3 regions of the Photobacterium angustum genome follow, and region 3 is predicted to be linked to each of the others. Evidence: predicted binding sites of a transcription regulator. Region 3 holds the regulator's gene; each other region holds the start of a gene.

Region 1 (3,291 bases), 920 kb from region 3:
TAGATAAAGAATTTATCGATGTGGCAATGCGTCTAAACCCTGAAGATAAAATGTGTGGTAACGGTAAGATGGAAAAACACATCTTACGTGAGTGTTTTGAACACTACCTACCAGAATCTATTGCATGGCGTCAAAAAGAGCAGTTCTCTGATGGTGTAGGTTACAGCTGGATTGATACGCTAAAAGAAGTGGCTGAAGAGAAGGTAACGGATCAACAACTTGAAACTGCAGCTTACCGCTTCCCTTACAACACGCCAACAACCAAAGAAGCTTACGCATACCGTGAGATCTTTGAAGAGCTATTCCCACTCGAAAGCGCAGCGAAATGTGTTCCAGGTGGTCCATCTATTGCTTGCTCAAGCGCAAAAGCGATTGAATGGGATGAAAGCTTTAAGAATGCTGCTGACCCATCAGGTCGCGCTATTGCCGCTGTACATAACGAAGCTTATAAAAAATAATCTTGCACTAAATTGCAAATAATAAAAAAACCGCCAAACATAAAATGCGTTGGCGGTTTTTTTATATTCATAAGAAACTTAACGTTCCCAGTATGCTTCTTCCAAGCTATCTTCACGCTCAGGCAGACCACGAGATAAACGTGGAGAGTACTGTGCCAATACTTCGTAGCTTACACGGTTTGAATATAAACAAACCTGTGAGAACGATGAGTATGTTAAGAAAGAATGTTGGTGCTTACTAGAGTTCGGCACGTTTTCTTTATGGTAACGGTTTGCAGACATATCATGCAGTAATGCTGAAAGTGCACCATCACCAGCGCCATTCGTATTCTTAATACGCTCAGGGCCGCCCATGTAAGGAGCAATGTGTGAATACGCCTTAATTGGGTTCTCACACGCAGCTTTAAGCATTGGTCGACTGAATTCATAGCGGTTAAACTCAGCAATATCACCTGGAAGTAACGGTAAACTTGTTTCACGCTTAGCGTTATCATCAGTGTAACCTGCGGTATATAAACCTACAGGGCCTGCAGTACAAAGAACAAGATCAACCCATTCTAATGCTTTATCTGCCGCCACAAGCGGATCAGACTCACCAGTCAACGCTTCACCTTCATCTTCGTTCATTGCAACAACTGTTACATGATCACGAAGGAAGTCACGCCACCATTGTGGATCGTCTTGAATAACGAACTTTGTACCTAGTGTTAATACCACTGGCACATCGTATTTTTTCGCATATTCAATGGCACGCATTGTTGCTGCAGGCATAGGATCGCCAGGCTTACAACGCACTAAATACGCTGTTAGCACAAGCGCAGAGGCATTTTCAAATACATGTTCAGGAATACTATTCGGTTCAAGTTGGTTCATCTTACCTTCGTTGATAGCGAACGTACGTTCACCGTCTTTTGAAATAAGAGCAAAACAACGACCAATAGGGCCATCAACAGGTTGAAGATAGTTCATATCCATACGGCTTGATGTATTACAAAGGTAACGGTACGCGTAACTACCGATCTCAATGTCTTTACTCATCACGCCTAAAAGAACAGATTTATCATCCGCTAGCACAGAATAGTTGTGTAGCGTATTACCAATAGTGCCACCAGCAAACTCGTGAGTAACAAGATTGTTCTCTTTTAGCTCTTGATATAGCGCTTCTGCTTTTTCATCAGTAATAACCAAAGAATGGCCTTTACTTAACTCATAGCGTTCCAGGAATTCATCATCCACATAAGCTTCAATATCTACCAATGTTTGGTCAATACCTACAACATGAGTACGTGCTAGACGCTTCTCTTGTTTCGTTTGACTTAAAAGTGGATCGCGAGCATGTACCGGAAAGTAATGCTTAGATTTTCGTTGGCCTGGAAATTTCATGTCTATGCGCTATCAAGTTGTAAATTTTGCGAATTCTATCACAGAATATAGAACATAAAAGCAAAAGCTCTCATTGGTTTTGAGATATATCAACACAAATGAGAGCGTAAACGTTATCGTCAATGTAAGTTACAGAATAAAAACTGACTATTCCCAACCTTGAACATGTTGTTTCACCAAGTTTTCCATCATTGTTATATGTGCTTGGCTATCATTAAGGCAAGGGATCAAATTAAATTCTACCCCACCCGCTTCAATGAACACTTCTTTGCACTGCTCTGCAATTTCTTCAAGAGTTTCTAAACAATCAACAGAGAACGCAGGACACATTACATCAAGACGTTTTACGCCTTTCTCAGCCAATGATTTTATCGTGCCTTCAGTATACGGTTTTAACCATTCTTCACGTCCAAAAATAGACTGATAGCTCATGCTCATTTTCTCACGCGGCATCTCAAGCATCTTCGCTAATAGTTCCGTTGTACCATTACAATGATCTGGATACGGATCGCCATTATCAGCATAACGTTTAGGAATACCGTGATATGAACATAATAAATAATCAGGCTCGCCTTTTTCTGCCCACAAAGTTTTAGCAGTCTCGGCCAACGCTGAAATATAATCAGGGTGATCGTAATAATGATTAATAAAGCGCAACTCTGGGATATACGATATTGACTTTAAATCTTTCGCAATACGATCAAATACAGCAGCTGTGGTAGTGCCTGAATACTGAGGATATAACGGTAAAACTAAAACCTTATCACAACCTTGCTGCTTTAGACGCTCCAAACCAGCCTGAGTACTCGGGTTACCATAAGTCATACCCAGTTCAACTGGGACTTGAAGTATCTCTGTTAATGCTTTTTGTTGGCGTTTTGAATACACCATCAATGGTGAGCCATCTTCCATCCAAACAGATTGATATAATTTAGCAACTTTCGGTGAGCGAATCGGCAAAATTACGCCGTGTAAAATTGGGCACCATAACCAGCGAGTCATATCGACGACACGGTGATCGTGTAAAAATTGAGATAGAAATTGTTTCACCCCAGCAGCCGTCGGTGCATCAGGCGTACCTAGGTTAACTAACAATACACCGTATTTTTTATTGTCTTTATTCATCGGTTTTCGCTCTTATCTGTCCTATACCAAGCTTTCTGATCAAGAAAATAATAATCATGCAACCGAACCTAAACGAAAGCCCACTGCTTTTAGATCACTTTGATCAGAAAAAGACGTATCCCGCCTTTATTAACCCTATTTAAACCATAAAAAAACGGACTATACCAATAGGTAAGCCCGTTTTTTTTCATTGTTACAAGCTATCTAAAACAGCCTATATCAATATTAAGCTAATGCTTTTTCTAGCTCAGCGCTCACTTCAGCAACAGGAAGTGTACCGTCAAACTTAAGGTATTTCGTGTTACCCGCTGCTGCTTCTTTACCG
Region 2 (3,291 bases), 230 kb from region 3:
GGGATTGGCTTAACACGACCAGAAATTGCGGTGCTGGTGGCTTACGGTAAAATGGTGTTAAAAGAAAAACTCGTCAATCACGATATAGCCAGTGATCCTTATCATTCCCGTCTTTTACCTGCTTACTTCCCCCAATTTTTACAAGATAACTACAGATCACAAATGGAAAATCATCCATTACGACGTGAATTAATCGCAACATCATTAGCTAATTTGATGTCGAATGAAATGGGATGCAACTTTGTTACTCGGCTGCAAGAAGAAACAGGTGCAACGATAAATGAAATTTCAGCCTCTTACTCAATAGGGCGTGAGATCTTTAAGTTTGAGCAGATCTTTAGTGAAATTAGAGCATTAGATAATCAAGTTTCAGCACAAACGCAATATGACATGCTTTATCGTTCAAGGCGTATGTTGCGTCGGGTCACACGATGGTTCCTACGCAATAGAGAACACAAGTTAGGTATAGAACAACAAATTTTATTCTATCAACCCTTTGTTGAGCAGTTACGAAATGAATTAGATAGTTACCTTGTAACTGAAGAAGTGGTAGAGCACGAAGAGCAAGCGAATGAAATGATCCGTAAAGGTGTACCTGAACGGTTGGCTAAAAACATTTCACGCTTAACTAGTTTATATTCAGCCATGGATATAGCGCAAATTGCAAAAGAGATGGAAGTGAACATAGCACATATTGCAAGAGTGTACTTTGTACTAGGAGCGCAACTGTCACTTCATTGGTTCTTAAAGCAAATTCAAAACCAAGCTGTTGAGAATAATTGGCAAGCATTAGCAAGAGCTTCATTCCGTGAAGATCTAGATTGGCAACAAAGACAATTGACAACAGCGGTTTTAATGACAAGTACTGCTAAGCCAGAAGAAAGTATATCACTATGGATGGAACAACATAAAAAAGCGGTTGATCGATGGGAGAGTGTGCTGGCTGAATTTAAAGTCGGTAATGCGCATGAGTTTGCAAAGTTCTCTGTCGCTTTACGTGAATTAACAATTCTAAATCTCAACTCAAGGCCGATACAGTAGTAAGTGTACTTATCGTCACCGCCTAATAAGATGGTATAAGTTACGGTGTAATATATATAGTGACAATGTAACTTTTTGCAATGTCATTATGTTACATTGTCACTATTTAAGTGTTAACAATAAGGTTATAAAAATAATACGTTACTTTTTTCAGAGCTAAAAAGAAAACGATTGCTTTTATATGTAATAATTTGTGAAACTACGAAACTATAACTTATTGTTAAACAAAGGTTTAATTTCTAAGTTACTGTTTTATTGACAATAATCAAAAAAATAACGATTGAAGTTAACAGAATAACTGTGAATAATACCATCCCGTTTATTCGGGACTTATTTTGGAGTTACAATGTTATACCGCATCGCACGTTCTGCTATTTTTCAGTTGGATGCTGAAAAAGCACACGACCTCGCTATTGAGAACTTTTCTCGCTTTACTGGCACTCCATTAGAACTTTTCTACCGACAAAATCTTCCAGCACGTCCTGTCGAAGTTATGGGACTTACATTCAAAAACCCTGTTGGCTTAGCAGCTGGCCTTGATAAAAACGGTGAATGTATTGATGCATTTGGTGAAATGGGTTTCGGCTTTGTTGAAGTAGGGACCGTGACACCTCGTCCACAGCCTGGTAACGATAAACCTCGTCTTTTCCGTTTGATCCCAGCTGAAGGCATTATCAACCGTTTTGGTTTTAATAACCTTGGTGTTGATAATCTTGTTGAGAATGTAAAGAAAGCAAAATTTGACGGCATCATTGGTATCAATATCGGTAAAAATAAAGATACACCGATTGAAAAGGGTGTTGAAGATTACATTATTTGTATGGAAAAAGTTTATCAATATGCCGGTTATATTGCAGTAAACATCTCGTCACCGAATACACCAGGATTACGTAGCTTACAATATGGTGAAGCTTTAGATGATCTGCTTTCCCAGCTTAAAGCTAAACAAGCTGAATTAGCGAAACAACATGATAAGTATGTTCCTCTAGCACTTAAGATCGCTCCCGATCTTGATGATCATGAGATTCAACAGGTATGTGATTCTTTGATCCGTAATAATATAGACGGTGTGATTGGAACAAATACCACATTGGATCGCTCTTTGGTTCAAGGAATGGAACATTGTGATGAAGCGGGTGGTTTAAGCGGTCGTCCTTTGCAAAACAAAAGCACAGAAGTCATTCGAAAAATGTCAGAAGCATTAAATGGAGCAGTACCAATCATTGGTGTTGGTGGTGTTGATTCTGCAATGGCTGCTCGTGAGAAGATGATGGCAGGTGCAAGCCTCGTACAGGTTTATTCTGGTTTTATTTATCATGGCCCACGTCTTGTTAAAGATATTGTAAACGGTCTTTAACTGTTGGCGAGCGCTCTATCAATGAAGTATTAAATTTAAATATTTTCTGACATACGAAAACCCAGCTTGGTGAATACTAGGTTGGGTTTTTAATTATGTGCACAATCTGTTTGTATTAAATAAACATCTTATTTACTTATGACAGAGCCACTATTTTCCCCTTTTATTTTATGAATACGCGAGTAGAATTAAGCTAAAATTTCAACATATGATCACAGATACAATATAAACCACTGTCTTTCAGGAGTAGGAACGTGTTAAAGCCAGATAATTCATGGAAATGGTATTTTGACGCTGAAATGAATTCACTCATGCTTGAATTGAATGACGATATGCTTTTTCGTGTATCGTTACCAAGTAAGCTGCTTACTCCAGAAGCGAAAGTAAGTGACATTTTTAATGTTGATGATATTGAAGCCTACCAAAACTTCCAAGAGCAGATTGCTCATCTACCAATTTCTGCAGCTAGAAAATGTGAATTAGCATTAAATGCTACAGCTGCACGACGTTTTCATAAACCTATGATGCCAAAAAGTTGGTATTTCGCACCTCAACAAGGTGTCGAGCCATCACAGGGGCAAGTTATTACTCTAATGACTGCGTCTTGTACTGCTCATTATGTTGTAATTGAAAATAGTGGGGTAGCGAGCCTCTGCATGCTTGCAGATGTTGCTACTGTTGATTTAGATGGCGTTAAAAGCATGGAGTTCTGTGAAACCATTAAGGTTATGAATGATCGAATGGCACCCTGTTTTGTAGAAACAGACCAGCAAAATTTTGCGCTTGTCGGTTAGTTTTTCTTCATTTTAGGTTGTGTCCTTACATCCTTACCCATCACCAATAGTTAACAGCATTTGTTATCTATTTTAGTAAACCCCCATTATTCGTAGCTT
Region 3 (3,291 bases):
CATTACAATTCGGTGATAAAGTCCTGCTAAATCATCTTGATATTGATATTCACGCAGGAGAAGTCACCGCATTACTTGGGCCAAATGGTGCAGGTAAAAGTACCCTGTTAAAAGTATTATGTGGTGAGATTACGCCAAAATCAGGCACGGTTTCTTTCTTTGATCAACCTCTTAATAATTGGGCTCGGGAAGAATTGGCATGTCACTTAGGTGTCCTTCCACAACATAGCGCATTATCTTTTGCCTTTACCGCTAAAGAAGTTGTCGAGCTAGGCGCAATTCCTTTGCAACTCACGTCGCTTGAGCTGAAAGATGCGACAGCATCAAGCATGCAATACGTTGACATTAACAACTTAGCTAAACGTCTATACCCCACCTTATCGGGTGGTGAAAAACAGCGTGTACACCTTGCCCGAGTTTTAACACAACTCAGTAAAGCCGGTGATAAATGTATCTTGATGTTAGATGAACCAACTTCAGCACTCGATCTCGCCCACCAGCATCACACCTTACAAATTGCCAAAAATATGGCCATGCAAGGCGCTGCTGTAATTGTAGTATTGCACGATTTAAACCTTGCAGCCCAGTACACTGATCGGATGATTTTCCTTAACGAAGGAGAAATAAAAGCCGACGGCACGCCAACACAAGTTCTTACTCCTGAAGTAATAGACACCTTATATGGTTGGCCAGTAAGTGTTCATACGCATCCAAGTGGTGATTTTCCTTACCTTTTATCAGCCAATCATTCTGTTTTTTAATGTGTTATCTGTTAATGACTAGATATACACAATAAATTGACCCTATTAGCATGACAAACATCGAGTTTTTACGGTTAATGATCAATTAATTCAATCAAGTTGAATAGAAAGATTGCACAACGCAAAACACACAGTAAAATGTGAGCGCAAGCGATTACACGTGTAATTAGTGTAAGAACAGTTTCTATCTTCTAATGCCGCATTTTACTGCGGCTTTAGTTGTTTATGATCCATGATAATTGCAACACCCTATAATTCGGTATCAAATTGAATAATTAAGTAGCTAATAACTAAAGGATCTTCATCTCTGCGAGTGAACTCGTAAGCCATAGACTACGTAATTAATCAATTTGGTATCAAAACCTTTGTCAGATCCTAATCTGACCATGATAAGAAGAATAAATATGGCAACCATTAAAGACGTTGCACGTATGGCAGGTGTATCAACTACTACAGTGTCGCACGTGATTAATAAAACACGCTTTGTTGCAGAAGCAACGCAACAAAAAGTATTGGCTGCAGTTGATGAACTTAACTACGCCCCAAGTGCAGTAGCGCGAAGCTTAAAATGTAATACAACACGTACTATCGGCATGTTAGTCACTAAATCGACTAACCCATTTTTTGCCGAAGTTGTGCATGGTGTTGAAGAATATTGTTATGGTGCAGGCTATACACTGATCCTATGTAACACCGAAGGTAACTTAGAAAAACAACGTGATTACTTACGTATGCTTTCTGAAAAGCGTGTAGATGGCCTATTGGTTATGTGCAGCGATCTTGATCAAATGCTGCTCGATTTACTTGAGCGTAAAAATGATCTTCCTATGGTTATCATGGACTGGGGCCCAGAAAGCCCACATACAGATAATATTCTAGATAACGCTGAAAACGGCGGTTACATCGCAACTAAGCACTTTATTGAAAATGGTCATAAGAAAATTGGCTGTTTATCTGGACAAGTTGACAAGTCTACTTGCCAAGAGCGCCTAAAGGGCTTCCGTAAAGCGATGGCAGAAGCAGATCTCACTGTTAATGATGATTGGCTACTTGACGGTGACTTTGAGTGTGAGTCAGCCGTTGAAGCTGCTCAGAAGTTTATCGCAATGGAAGATCGACCTACTGCTATCTTCTGCTTCAACGACATTATGGCTATGGCTCTGATCAGTACCTTTGAACAGGCAGGTCTGCGTGTTCCTGATGATATCTCAATCATTGGTTACGATAACATTGACCTTGCGCCCTACTTTGCGCCACCGCTAACAACTATCCACCAACCTAAACGTCGTTTAGGTAAAAAGGCCATCGAAATCTTGCTAGAGCGTGTAAAAGACAAAAATCATGAGCGTCAAACCTTTGAGATGACGCCTAAACTTGTTGAGAGAAAATCGGTTAAAGATCTCAACTAATAAAATTTATCTTTCTATGTTAAGGAAAAGCCGATAAGTTAACCTTGTTGGCTTTTTTTTACTTATAAAAAAACAATCATGAGTATTTATAATTATTAAGCTTATTTAAATAAGTTAAGAACAAATACCTGAACCAATATCACATTTTTGAGGGCTTAGATTTAATATTAAAAGTATTATTTAATATAACTTTATATAGTCACGAACTGGCAAATTAATTGAAAGATTAAGACGCAAAACCACCGGCCTAAAAATTATGTTAATAATTCAAGGTAGCGGGGTTACCGAAGGATTATTATTGAACCGACAATATTATGACACAAACTTAACAATATATTGACAGTATCAATGTGTAGATTAATTAATCTATTTCCTCGCTCTTAATGTTTAGGTGACACTCATATTTTTTCACCGAGTAGAAGCATGGATAAACCAATATTAAAAGATTCATTAAAATTATTTGACCATTTTGGTTCAATAAAATCACGGTCGATGTTTGGCGGTTTTGGCATTTTTTCTGGTGATACAATGTTTGCATTAGTTGTGAACGATAAACTTCACTTACGTGCAAATGCTGAAACTGAAAAGGAATTCAAACAAGCTGGCTTGGAACCTTACGTTTATAAAAAACGTGGCTTCCCTGTTGTAACCAAGCACTATGCTATACCCGATCAATGGTGGGATGAACCCACAAAGATTGTAGCTCAAGGCAGGTATTCACTGGATGCAGCAGAAAAAGACAAGCAAGAAAAGGAGAGTTGCGTACCTGACCGAATTAAAGATTTACCTAATCTACGATTATCAAATGAAAGAATGCTTAAAAAAGCAGGCATAAACACTATTGAACAACTTCTAGCAGTGGGCTCTCTTGGCGCATATAAAGCACTTCAAGAATCACAGACAAGTCCATTGAGTATTGAATTGCTTTGGGCATTGGAAGGCGCAATTAGCGGTCAACATTGGTCAGTTATTCCTGAGCAACGTCGAAATGAACTATTATCTGCGTTATCTTAAAAATATAAGTTGTCTTAAATATAAAATACTTAGGAATAAAAGAGCCCCATTCTTTTATTTCTGAGTATACCTTTCAAAAATAATTTCCGTATTATCCTTATCTTCTT

What was found. Region 3 encodes PurR, which represses purine synthesis genes. Its sites were predicted from a motif close to TNANGNAAACGTTTNCNTNA; they were not measured.
Region 1: the regulator PurR is predicted to act here: its motif matches at 1,944-1,963, upstream of BTO08_RS08420 (inosine/guanosine kinase).
Region 2: the regulator PurR is predicted to act here: its motif matches at 1,201-1,220, upstream of pyrD (quinone-dependent dihydroorotate dehydrogenase).

Annotation. Positions count from the first base shown of each region.
Region 1 is NZ_MSCJ01000001.1:1,950,517-1,953,807, forward strand. It holds gene asnB (asparagine synthase B) at 1-458, shown strand, start outside; gene BTO08_RS08420 (inosine/guanosine kinase) at 537-1,841, opposite strand; gene hemH (ferrochelatase) at 1,989-2,966, opposite strand; gene adk (adenylate kinase) at 3,192-3,291, opposite strand, start outside.
Region 2 is NZ_MSCJ01000001.1:1,258,236-1,261,526, forward strand. It holds gene BTO08_RS05440 (NAD-glutamate dehydrogenase) at 1-1,041, shown strand, start outside; gene pyrD (quinone-dependent dihydroorotate dehydrogenase) at 1,388-2,398, shown strand; gene BTO08_RS05450 (cell division protein ZapC) at 2,653-3,192, shown strand.
Region 3 is NZ_MSCJ01000001.1:1,031,445-1,034,735, reverse strand. It holds gene BTO08_RS04430 (heme ABC transporter ATP-binding protein) at 1-761, shown strand, start outside; gene purR (HTH-type transcriptional repressor PurR) at 1,166-2,170, shown strand; cyclic di-GMP riboswitch class I at 2,369-2,459, shown strand; gene BTO08_RS04420 (TfoX/Sxy family DNA transformation protein) at 2,594-3,184, shown strand.